Linked DNA regions of Moorella thermoacetica. The protein of the gene in region 2 interacts with the protein of the main gene of each other region in a pairwise test. Links are inferred from orthologs where the notes say so. Each region holds a gene or a part of one and is shown on either strand. Other genes may lie near its edges.

Region 1 (2,884 bases), 1.2 Mb from region 2 along the record:
GCGGCCGTCCTCAGCCACGAGTCTGGCTGCCGCCAGGAGGGCTGCCGGGGCAAAACCCCGCTCGCAGGCCAGGTTTTTCAGGGCCAGGAGGACTTCCGCCGGCCGGGCCTCCTCCGGGCAGCGCTCCTGGCAGGTATAACAGGCCAGGCAGTACCAGAGCTTTTCATCCTTGAGGACAGCTTCTTTCTCACCCAGGACCGCCAGGCGAAAGATCCGGCGGGGGTTATACTCCGGATCCAGGGTGGCTACCGGGCAGCCGGAGGTACACCTGGCACACTGGTAGCAGGCCCGCATTGTCGTAAAGGCTGGCCAGCCGTTCAAGGGGTCGTTCCCTTGCTGCATCCCTTTCGCGCTCCTCCGAAAATAGGGTTTTGCCAAAATGGTTACTATTGGCAAGCACCCCCCATGAGGGAATAGGCCGGTTACACCCTTATTTCTGGTGTTTGGCTATTTCCTGCTCGATAAAGGCCTTGAGGGCCTCTCCCTGTAAGAGGCCGGCCACCTCTGCCGGGTTGCTCATTTTGATTTTGGCAATCCATCCTTCCCCGTAGGGATCGCTGTTGATCAGGCCGGTCTGCTTCTTGAGATTTTCGTTGACGGCAATGACTTCCCCGCTCACCGGGGCATAGGCCCGGCCCACCCACTTGCCGGATTCCACGGCTGCCAGCGGTTTACCCCGGGCCACGGTTTTGCCTGCCTTGGGCAGGTTGATATGGACGAAGGCACCAGCCAGTTGCTGGGAGAAGTCGGTCAACCCGACGGTGGCAACGTCACCTTCTATTCTGGCCCAGCTGTGCTTGTCGTCGTAATAGAGCTCGTCGGGAAAGTTGTAGGTGGCAATTTGCACTTTCCAGTTCCCCTCCGTTCCCGCAAAGTATTGATGGGTGAAAGCACTGACTAAATGAACAGGCTGATCTTCGCATTGGCCGCTTCCTGGAGAAAGGCAGCCACGCCGCCGAATTCGACCCCGTCGATAAGGTCTTCCTCGGGAATCTCCATGACCTGCATGGACATGATGCAGGCCACAAATTTGACCCCCATTTCCCGGGCCAGGGCCAGGAACTCGCTGACCGCCTGGACCTTTTTGCTCCGCATCTGCTTCTTCATGAAAAAGGGACCCAGGCCGGCCATATTAAATTTGGAGAGGGGCAGCCTGTCAGGGCCGGAGGGCATCATCCAGTCAAACATCCTGCCCAGGAGGGAACTGGCACCCCTGCGGCCCCGGGGTTTTTTGAGGAGGTTGATGCCCCAGAAGGTGAAAAAGATGGTTACCTCCATGCCGGAAGCCGCCGCCCCGGTGGCCAGGTTAAAGGTGGCCAGGGCTTTGTCCAGGTCGCCACTGAAGCAAATGATGGCCATCTTGTCTTCAGCCATGACCTGTGCCTCCTAACTTTTCTTTACATAATAGCTGGTGTAATTGCTACCGGCCTCGGACCCCAGGTAGATGTTACCCGTCTTCTGGCACCAGGCCGGGATGTCCACTGCCGCCCCCTTGTCGTCGGCCTGAACCTCCAGGACCTGCCCGGAATCCATGGCCTTGATTTTTTGAGAGAGCTTGACGATGGGCATGGGGCAGAGCAGCCCCCTGGCGTCTAAAACTGCATCGGCCTGCATGGTGATGACCTCCTTAGAAAAAATATTGCGGGGTGACTTTCACAAAACCTTCCCGTGCTTTACGGCCAGGTCAACCATTTCGCCATAATCAATGACCCTGGTTCCCGGGTAAGTAGCTTTTGTATCCAAGCCCCGGGCTTCCAGGTCGGCCGCCAGGGCGTAAAAATTTATCCCCTGAACGCGGGCCTGATCGACCATTTCCTGGTAGTCAGCCGGTGCTTTATGCAGGGCCAGGACGGCATCCTGGATCAGGATAACCTCCGAACCCGGCTGGGTCATAGCCAGCTGGAGGTTGCGCCGGTAATCCTGCCGCTGAAATGGGGAACGCGTTAACAATACCAACAAGGGGCCCTTCCTCCTTAAAATTGGATAATACCTTCTGCTCCCGCCAGGGCTTCACCCAGGCCTGCCCGGTCGACCACCCGGCCGGCCAGGATTTTGTCTTCGGGTATGCCCCGTTCTTCCAAAGATTCCCTGGAAACCAGGAGTTTTACGCCCATATCTTCAATGCTGGCAAAGGCCTCTCCCAGGGATTTCATCTGCAGGGCTTTCGGGTTCTGACCCGGGTAAACAGCCCAGACACCGTCATCAAGGAGAACCACGGTGGTATCTACCTCCAGGCTCGCCATGCCGATGGCGTAGCGGTAGCCCTCGACCATAGCCGCTGTCCCGTAAGGGGCGGAAGGAATCAAAACCATCACTTTTTGCAATTTCCTGTCACCTGCCTCTTATGGCAATTATTAAAATCCAAAGTTAATCAAGACATCGGCCTCCTGGATCATATCAGCCATATCAACCAGGCTACCCATTTCCGCCCCGTCGATGTACATCTCGTCGGTAATGCCCCGGAACTTGGAACAGGCACCGCAGGAAGCGATGCGGACACCGGCGGCGGCCAGTTCCTGGAGCATAGCGGCAATATTGCGCTCACCGGGGGCGTCGATATTTTTATTGGCGGCCACTACCCCGTCGATGTACAAAAAAAGGCTGACGCCATGCCCTTTGGCCAGGGCCGCCCGGGCCAGGCCATAGGCCGTATCTAAATTCTGGTAGGTATAGGGGCCGGTCTGGACTACCAGGCAAAGCTGTGCCATGCATTCTCCCCTCCTTCCCTTTATTCTTCTAGAATGGCCTCTTCAGGCCTCTTTGCCTCCTCCCCCCTTTTTTCAGCCAGGACAAGGGTACGAATTTGCTCCATCAGGGTAAAAAGTTCGGGTTTCTTTATGGCATAAAAGACGTTGCGCTCTTCACGCCGGCGGCTGAGGTAGCC
Region 2 (7,962 bases):
GTACGGCCAGGATGAGGCCGGCTGCACCCCAGAGCTCACCCCCGGCCAGGAGGGCAAAAATGATAATTAAAGGGTGCAGGCCGACGCTGGTCCCCAGGATCCTGGGGGCCAGAAAGCTGCCCTCAATCTGCTGGACGACCAGCATTACAGCCAGGGCCATGATGGCCGCCTTTTTGGATACCAGCAGGGAAAGGGCTATAACGGGTACGGTGCCGATGAGGGGACCGAAGTAGGGGATTAAGTCAGCCAGACCGACCACAACCCCCAGGATTACCGCGTACTCGGAACCAGTCAGGGCCAGTCCCACCCCCGTGAGGCATCCGACAATGAGGGATACCAGCAAGTGGCCGCGAATAAAGCTGGTCAGTACCTGGTCGATCTCCGCCCATAGTCCCAGGATGTCCTCCTTCACCTGGATGGGTAGCAGGTGGCTGGCGGCGCGGCCGATCTGCTCACTGTCCCGCAGCAGATAATAGGCAAGGACCGGTGCCAGGAGAAAACTGGCCAACCCTGCCAGCAAATCGATCAGGGCCTGGACGGCGTGGCGGGCACCCTCCTGGAGGGCACTGCTGACGTTCGTTATCGAGTCGTCCACCAGCCGGCGCAGGCCGGCGGGCAGGGCCACCTGGTGGTAGCGCTGGTAAAAGCCCTGGACCAGGCCTTCTATTTCCACCGTAAAGGAAGGTAGCTGGGCGATGAATTCATTTAATTCGCGTACCAGTTGCGGTAAGACGAAGAAGAATACCGGCAGGGACAGGGCCAGGATAAAAAGGTAGAGGATTAAAATGGCCCGGGGACGTTTAACACCCCTCTTTTCCAGGGCCAGCACGGCCGGTTTCAACAGGTAAGCCAATAGGGCTGCCAGGATAAAGGGCGTCAGGACCTGGCGCACCCGGTAGAGAAAAAACAAGGCCCCGGCCAGGAAGATGCCGGCCCCGGCCAGGCGCCAGATACGCAATGCCCGTGATGCCGTCATAGGTTTAAGGGTGGCGACGCCTGATTATCCCCAGAGGCCGTACCGGGACGCGCGCCCCCGCCGGCGGGGGCGCTTCCGGTTCCGCCCGGTAACGGGTTATAGTGCCGACAATGGCACCTACAACGCCGCCAGCTAGAAAACCGCGCCAGAAGCCCCACGCCATCCTCAGCTTCCCTGCCCTTCCAGACTTACCAGGCTACCATCCTCGGCTACATTGAAGATCTCCCGGCGATTGTTAAATTCGACAAAACAGTCCCAGCAGTAATACTGGTCAGTGCCAATTTTACCAATGGATTTGCTCCCGCAGTGGGGACAGTTGAGCATCAAATTCACTCCCTTGCTTTACCCGATAATTACCGTATCCGTACCCCAGTTGACCTGCCCCTCCAGGGTGATCTCCTTGCGTCCCTCCAGGAGGTCGTTTACCAGACCGGTGGAAATCTCCAGGGCCTTCACCTGGCCGGAAGGGAGCTCCACCACCAGGTCCTCAACGATTCCCAGCTCCCGGCCGTCCCGGTTCAGAAGGCGCAGCCCTTTAAGTTCCTGCCAGCGCCGGGTTCCCGGCGGTGGTTCGTGGCTAACGGCTCCCGCACCGCTGACGGTAAAGGCACCGGGCCCCCGGGCCTGGAGCGCGGTAAAATCCACCACCCGTGGCTGCCGCAACCAGCCGCCGTCGGCCAGGAGACAGGCCCTGAGGCTACCGCTGGTTTCGTCGTAAAAAAGGTCCTGGATCCGGCCCAGTTCTTCCCCCCGGTCCTGGCTGATGACCGGCAGGCCAACCAGCTCCCTCCCCTTGGGCATAATTAAACCTCCGTAAAAAAAGATAACCTTCCTCTAGTATAACCAGGGAAGGTCAACTACATGCGCGCTAAATACTATATTTGCGCTACGCTTTCAATGGTCCCGCCGCCTACCACCAGGTCGCCCTGGTAGTAGACCACAGCCTGGCCCGGGGTGATGGCCCGCTGGGGTTCGTCAAACTCCAGCCTGGCCCGGCCACCCGCCAGGGGATGCCAGGTTGCGGCTGCTTCGGGCGCCCGGTAGCGAATCCTGGCCGTTACCCGGGCTTTACCAGGCAGTTCACCCCAGAGAATATAGTTGTTATCACGGGCGTAGAGGACCCGCCGTTCCAGATCTTCTTTGTCGCCGACGATAACGGCGTTGCGCTCCGGGTCCAGGGCGACTACAAAGCAGGGTTTGCCCAGGGCCAGGCCCAGACCCTTACGCTGGCCGATGGTATAAAAGGGCAGACCCCGGTGCTGGCCCAGGACCCGGCCCCTCGTATCCAGGATGGGCCCGGGTTTAATCTTCTCCCTGGCCCGGCTCTGGATATAATCCCGGTAGTCTCCCTCAGTAACAAAGCAGATCTCCTGGGACTCGGCCTTCCGGGCCACCGGCAGCCCGTAACGGGCGGCAATCTCCCGCACCTCCACCTTGGTGTAGTCACCCAGGGGCAACAGGGTATGGGCGAGCTGTTCCTGGGTAAAGGTGTAGAGGGCGTAGCTCTGGTCCTTGCCGGCATCCCGGCCCCGGGCCAGGAGGTAACGCCCCTTTTCTTTGTCGTACCAGCGCCTGGCGTAGTGGCCGGTAGCGATATAGTCTATCCCCAGGGCCCGGGCTTTAGCCAGCAGGGCGCCGAACTTGATCCGCCGGTTGCAGGCGATACATGGGTTGGGGGTCTCTCCCTCCAGGTAGGAAGCTATAAAATAATCGATGACCTCGCGCTCAAAGAGGTCGCGAAAATTGAGGACGTAATAGGGTATATCCAGGATGTTGGCCACCCGGCGGGCATCGTCTACAGCCTTGAGGCTGCAACACCCGGTTTCTCCCGGCGGGGGCGGTGTATCTTCGGGCCAGAGGGCCAGGGTTACCCCGATTACCTCATAGCCGGCTTCCTTCAATAAAGCGGCGGCTGTGGAACTGTCCACGCCGCCACTCATAGCTACCATTACCTTCTCCTTCCGGACCGCTGTGGCCACCTCCTCCGAAAATAGGGTTCTGGCGAAAATGGTGATTACTGGTTTGGTTACATTCCAGCCCCTTGCCAGCCTGCAGTTTCATGTTTTCGCTGGGGGTGGTACTAGCCTCCATGAAGGGCTCCTCCGAAGTTATTCTGCTCACGACCGTTCGCCGCGTGGAGGGCTCCTTAGGAGGCTTTCTTATTTCTATTCTGGTAATCCTCGATGGCTTTATGCAGGGCATCGGCGGCCAGGTTGGAACAGTGCATCTTCTGGGGCGGAAGCCCGTCCAGGGCCTCGGCCACGGCCGCGTTGCTGATTTTGAGGGCCTCTTCCACGGTCTTGCCCTTGACCATTTCTGTGACCATACTGCTGGTGGCAATGGCAGCCCCGCAGCCGAAGGTTTTAAATTTGACATCCTTGATAATACCGTCTTCGACTTTGATATATAGGCGCATAATATCGCCACAGACGGGATTGCCTACCTGGCCGACCCCGTCGGCATTCTCAATCTCACCGACGTTGCGGGGATTGGTGAAATGATCCATGACTTTTTCCGAGTACACCCTGCTCACTCCTTCTAGGGAAAATATCCTCGCACCAAAACACGACCTCTTGCGGGGGGCTTCCTGCCAGGTAACCCCTACCTCTTCCCTGCGGCCTCCTCATAGAGGGGTGACATGGAACGCAACCGGGCTATTATCTCCGGCATGACTTCCAGGACGTAGTCAATATCTTCTTCTGTATTTTCGCGGCCCAGGGTCATACGTACCGAACCATGGGCTACTTCGTGGGGGATACCCATGGCCAGGAGGACGTGGGACGGGTCCAGGGAACCGGAGGTACAGGCCGAACCACTGGAAGCGCAGATACCCTTCATGTCCAGGCTCAGGAGTATGGATTCGCCCTCACAATAGCGGAAGCTGAAGTTGGCATTGGTGGCCACCCGCTGCCGCGGATCACCGTTCAGCTGGACGTCTTCAATACGTGTCAAGATACCGTCAATTAGCTTGTCCCGCAGGGCCTGCAGGCGCTCCATTTCGCTCTCCAGTTCCTGGCCGGCCAGTTCGGCTGCCCGGCCAAAGCCGACAATACCGGGCATGTTCTCCGTCCCAGGCCGACGTTTACGCTCCTGGGCACCGCCGTAAAGGATGGGGTTGATCTTCGTCCCCTTGCGGATATAAAGGCAGCCGATGCCCTTGGGGCCATAAATCTTGTGCCCGGAGGCCGACAGCAGGTCCACCCCCAGCTCGTCGACATTAACGGGGAGCTTGCCAACGCTCTGGACGGCGTCGGTATGGAAGATGATCCCCCGTTCCCGGGCCAGTTTCCCTATTTCTTTGATGGGTTGGATGGTACCCACTTCGTTGTTAACATGCATGACGCTGATGAGGATGGTTTCATCGGTAATGGCCTTTTCGACGTCCTCCACCCGCACCAGGCCCTCCGGGGTCACCGGCAGGAAGGTTACCTTAAAGCCGTGGCGCAGGAGGTACTGGGCCGTGTGCAGGACGGCATGGTGTTCGATGCTGGAGGTAATAATGTGACGGCCCTTCTTTTCATTGGCCGCAGCCGTACCGATAAGGGCCAGGTTGTCGGCTTCCGTGCCGCCGCTGGTAAAGAAGATCTCCTCCGGCCGGGCGCCGATGAGGTTGGCCACCTTTTCCCGGGCTTCCTCCAGGGCCTTTTTCGCTTCCCGGCCGTAGCTGTAAACGGTGGAAGGATTACCAAAGGCCTCATCCTTCAAAAAGGGTAACATGGCCTCCAGGACTTCGGGCCTTACCGGAGTTGTGGCGCTATGATCAAGGTAAACCCTGCGCATCTCGTCCACCCTTTTCTAGATATAATACATATAGTATTTGCTGTCCTGGCGCATTTGATTGGCCTTGGCGACCATATCCGCCAGGGTAAAGCTATCCAGGACGTCGCTAATGCTATCCCGCACCTTCTCCCAGATGCCCCTGGTGACGCAAGTCTCGGCCCGCTCGCAGCTCTCGCCTTCGGCGGTATTCAGGCATTCCACCGGAGCAATAGGGCCTTCCAAAACCCGGATAATATCCCCTACCGTAATCTCCTCGGGTTCCCGGCTGAGGACATATCCGCCCTGGGCGCCGCGGATGCTCTTGACCAGGCCAGCTTTACGCAAGACGGCGATCAATTGCTCCAGGTAGTGTTCAGATATGTCCTGCCTCTCGGCAACGCTTTTAATGGGGATGGGGCCTTCGCCATAATGCTGGGCCAGGTCGAACATGGCCCGGAGGCCATACTCACCCCGGGTCGAGAGTTTCACCCCACCACCTCCAATCCCTACTAGTTTCCTAGGCAATAATATCTTAGCAATTGACTCGGATATTGTCAACGCTAAACTCGACTTTTTTACTCAGCTTTTAAAAATAAATTATCCCGGCAGGGAGGAATTTATACCAGGCTCTGAAATAAAAAAGCCCCGGAGTTTAGGCTCCAGGGACAGGTAGCGCCTGTGATATGTGTTGCGAGCCGCCGGCGGTGTCAATAGGCCAGGGGGCCCCTGATCTCCTCAAGACCTGCCGGCTATCTTCCGGACAAACTCCCGCGCCCTGGCCAGCAGCGGCCCGCTGTATTCCTCCACCCGGCCGCGGTCGCACAGGGACGTCAGTTCCGGGTCCAGGGGCAGGGTGCCCAGGAGGGGGATACCGGCTCCGGCGGCTGCCTCCTCGGCCCGGCTGGGACCAAAGAGGTAGATCTCCCGGCCGCAATCCGGGCAGAGGGCGTAACTCATATTTTCCACCAGGCCCAGGATCTTGACGTTCATGATGGTAGCCATCTTTACCGCCTTGCGGACCACCATATGGGCGAGTTCCTGGGGTGAACTGACAATCACCAGGCCGTCCAGGGGCAGGGACTGGAGCACCGTCAGGGGGGCGTCGCCGGTCCCCGGGGGCAGATCCACCAGCAGGTAGTCCAGATCACCCCAGATGACATCGGTCCAGAACTGCTTGACAGCCCCGCCGATGAGGGGACCGCGCCAGATGACCGGGTCATCTTCATGGGGCAAGAGGAGGTTTAAGGACATGATCCTGATACCTCCGGGGCTTTCCGGAGCAATCATACCATTACCGGTGCCCTCCGGCGGCCGGTGCACGCCAAACATCCGGGGAATACTGGGTCCGGTGATGTCGGCATCAAGGATGCCCACCCGGTAGCCGGCCTGCTTCAGGGCTACCGCCAGCAGGGCCGTCACGGAGGATTTACCGACACCGCCCTTACCGCTCATGATGCCGATGACGTGCTTGATATGGGTCAGCTCATGGGGCGGGACATGACCCGGTTTTTTAGCTTCACAAGTGCTGGAATTGCAGGCAGCCGGGTTGCAGGTTTCGCATGCTTCCTTGGCCAAATTTCTCACCTCAATAATAGCCTCAATAAAATGTTATGGCTTTACTATTATGCCTCTTTTATGGTCATGTGTCAATAACAAGCGGAAATTTTCACCCTCCCCCTACCAGCTCCGCTTGAACTCCGGCTTATTACGCTCCGATTCACCATCAGGGGGTTTTCAGTGTTCCCCTTCTCCGAACCGGCCATGGCGGTGGCAGCGACCCCGGCCCGGACCCCGGCCGGCCAGTTCCTCACTGCCGCAGCGGGAGCAGGCTTCCTTTCCACCCTGCTCCGGTTCCCATTCATGACCGCAGCGGCGGCAGCGTACCTTGGGGCCTACCAGGTGGTAGTAACCACCCTCTACCCGGATGGCCTTGCCGTTAACCAGGGCGTCGGCAACCTTATCCCGGGCCGAATTCAGGATGCGCACAAAGGTCGGCCGGGATACTCCCATACGGGCGGCGCAATCCTCCTGTTCCAAACCCTCTTTATCTTTCAAGCGGATGGCTTCCAGCTCTTCTACCGCCAAAACAACCTCTTCCAGTTCCCGCAGCGGTACGGCTGCCGGTTTAAAATAGGTAACCCCCGGCAGGAATTCTACCCGCCGGCAAATGGGCGGTCGTGGCATTTCTTTCCCCCATTCCTTTGCGAATTTATCTATATCATAGCTTTTCCAGTAAACTTATGCAACCAGGATATCCTCCCGGCGGGTCTGCACTGCAGCCCCTTGGGCCGGGGGTTAAAAACATGCTAAAATGGTAGCAAACAGCTCTCTCCGTGAGGTGGCATTCTTTTATGGATCTCTTTGAACAGGCCGGCCAGGAAGCCCGGCAGGCCGGGGCTCCCCTGGCCGTACGGATGCGGCCGCGCACCCTGGACGAGTTTGTCGGCCAGGAAAAAATAATCGGCCCCGGCACTCTGCTGCGCCGGGCCATCGAGAGCGACAGCCTGACTTCGATTATCCTCTGGGGCCCGCCCGGCAGCGGCAAAACTACCCTGGCCCGGATTATCGCCACCATGACCCGCGCCCATTTTGAGGCCCTAAATGCGGTACTGGACGGCATCAACGACATCCGCCGGGTCATCGCCGCTGCCCGGGAGCGGGAGAAATACTACCAGCAAAAGACAGTCATCTTCGTCGACGAGATCCACCGCTGGGCCAAGAACATCCAGGACGCCCTGCTCCCTTGCGTTGAAGAAGGATTGCTCATTCTCATCGGTGCTACCATTGAAAACCCCATGTTCACCGTCAACGCCGCCATCCGTTCCCGCTCCCGCATCTTTCGCCTGGAGGCTTTATCAGATGCAGCCATCCTCACCCTCCTCCGGCGGGCCCTGGCGGACGCGGAACGGGGTTTGGGTAAATTCAACGTCCAGGCCGACCCGGAGGCCCTGGAGCACCTGGCCCGGGTGGCCAATGGCGACGCCCGGGTGGCTTTAAACGCCCTGGAATTTGCCGTCCTCACCACGGCCCCGGATACATCCGGCCGGCGCCACCTGACCCTGGAGGTGGCCGAAGAAGCCATCCAGCAACGGGCCGTTCTCTACGACCGCGACGGGGACCAGCACTACGACTGCGTCTCGGCCTGGATAAAGAGCATGCGCGGTTCCGATCCCGACGCCGCCCTCTACTGGCTGGCACGGATGATCTACGCCGGCGAAGACCCCGCC

What was found. The genes of interacting proteins can lie anywhere in the genome.
Region 1: the proteins of nifS (region 2) and MOTHE_RS01820 interact in binary tests that used the Escherichia coli proteins (3 or more experiments, as listed by UniProt). The link is inferred for Moorella thermoacetica from one-to-one orthologs.

The regions. Positions count from the first base shown.
Region 1 is NZ_CP012369.1:350,825-353,708, reverse strand. What follows is about bases 1-2,656. They hold MOTHE_RS01820 (sulfurtransferase TusA family protein), read right to left. Parts: upstream 1,615-2,656; coding sequence 1,387-1,614; downstream 1-1,386. Other genes in these bases: MOTHE_RS01805 (DsrE/DsrF/TusD sulfur relay family protein), read right to left, coding at 2,355-2,656; MOTHE_RS01810 (DsrE family protein), read right to left, coding at 1,974-2,312; tusB (sulfurtransferase complex subunit TusB), read right to left, coding at 1,654-1,959; MOTHE_RS01825 (DsrE/DsrF/DrsH-like family protein), read right to left, coding at 898-1,374; gcvH (glycine cleavage system protein GcvH), read right to left, coding at 431-847. Also shown: more of MOTHE_RS01805, read right to left, coding at 2,657-2,708; MOTHE_RS01800 (ArsR/SmtB family transcription factor), read right to left, coding at 2,729-2,884. UniProt on the Escherichia coli protein: Sulfur carrier protein involved in sulfur trafficking in the cell. Part of a sulfur-relay system required for 2-thiolation during synthesis of 2-thiouridine of the modified wobble base 5-methylaminomethyl-2-thiouridine (mnm(5)s(2)U) in tRNA.
Region 2 is NZ_CP012369.1:1,577,913-1,585,874, forward strand. Bases 2,668-5,596 are described here. They hold nifS (cysteine desulfurase NifS), read right to left. Parts: upstream 4,757-5,596; coding sequence 3,578-4,756; downstream 2,668-3,577. Other genes in these bases: mnmA (tRNA 2-thiouridine(34) synthase MnmA), read right to left, coding at 2,668-2,925; nifU (Fe-S cluster assembly scaffold protein NifU), read right to left, coding at 3,123-3,500; MOTHE_RS08015 (RrF2 family transcriptional regulator), read right to left, coding at 4,772-5,224; MOTHE_RS08020 (Mrp/NBP35 family ATP-binding protein), read right to left, coding at 5,471-5,596. In the rest of the region: MOTHE_RS07980 (AI-2E family transporter), read right to left, coding at 1-976; MOTHE_RS13310 (hypothetical protein), read right to left, coding at 981-1,139; MOTHE_RS13580 (hypothetical protein), read right to left, coding at 1,142-1,300; MOTHE_RS07995 (PRC-barrel domain-containing protein), read right to left, coding at 1,319-1,777; more of mnmA, read right to left, coding at 1,852-2,667; more of MOTHE_RS08020, read right to left, coding at 5,597-6,310; MOTHE_RS08025 (DUF134 domain-containing protein), read right to left, coding at 6,470-6,919; MOTHE_RS08030 (AAA family ATPase), read left to right, coding at 7,087-7,962. UniProt on the Escherichia coli protein: Master enzyme that delivers sulfur to a number of partners involved in Fe-S cluster assembly, tRNA modification or cofactor biosynthesis. Catalyzes the removal of elemental sulfur from cysteine to produce alanine.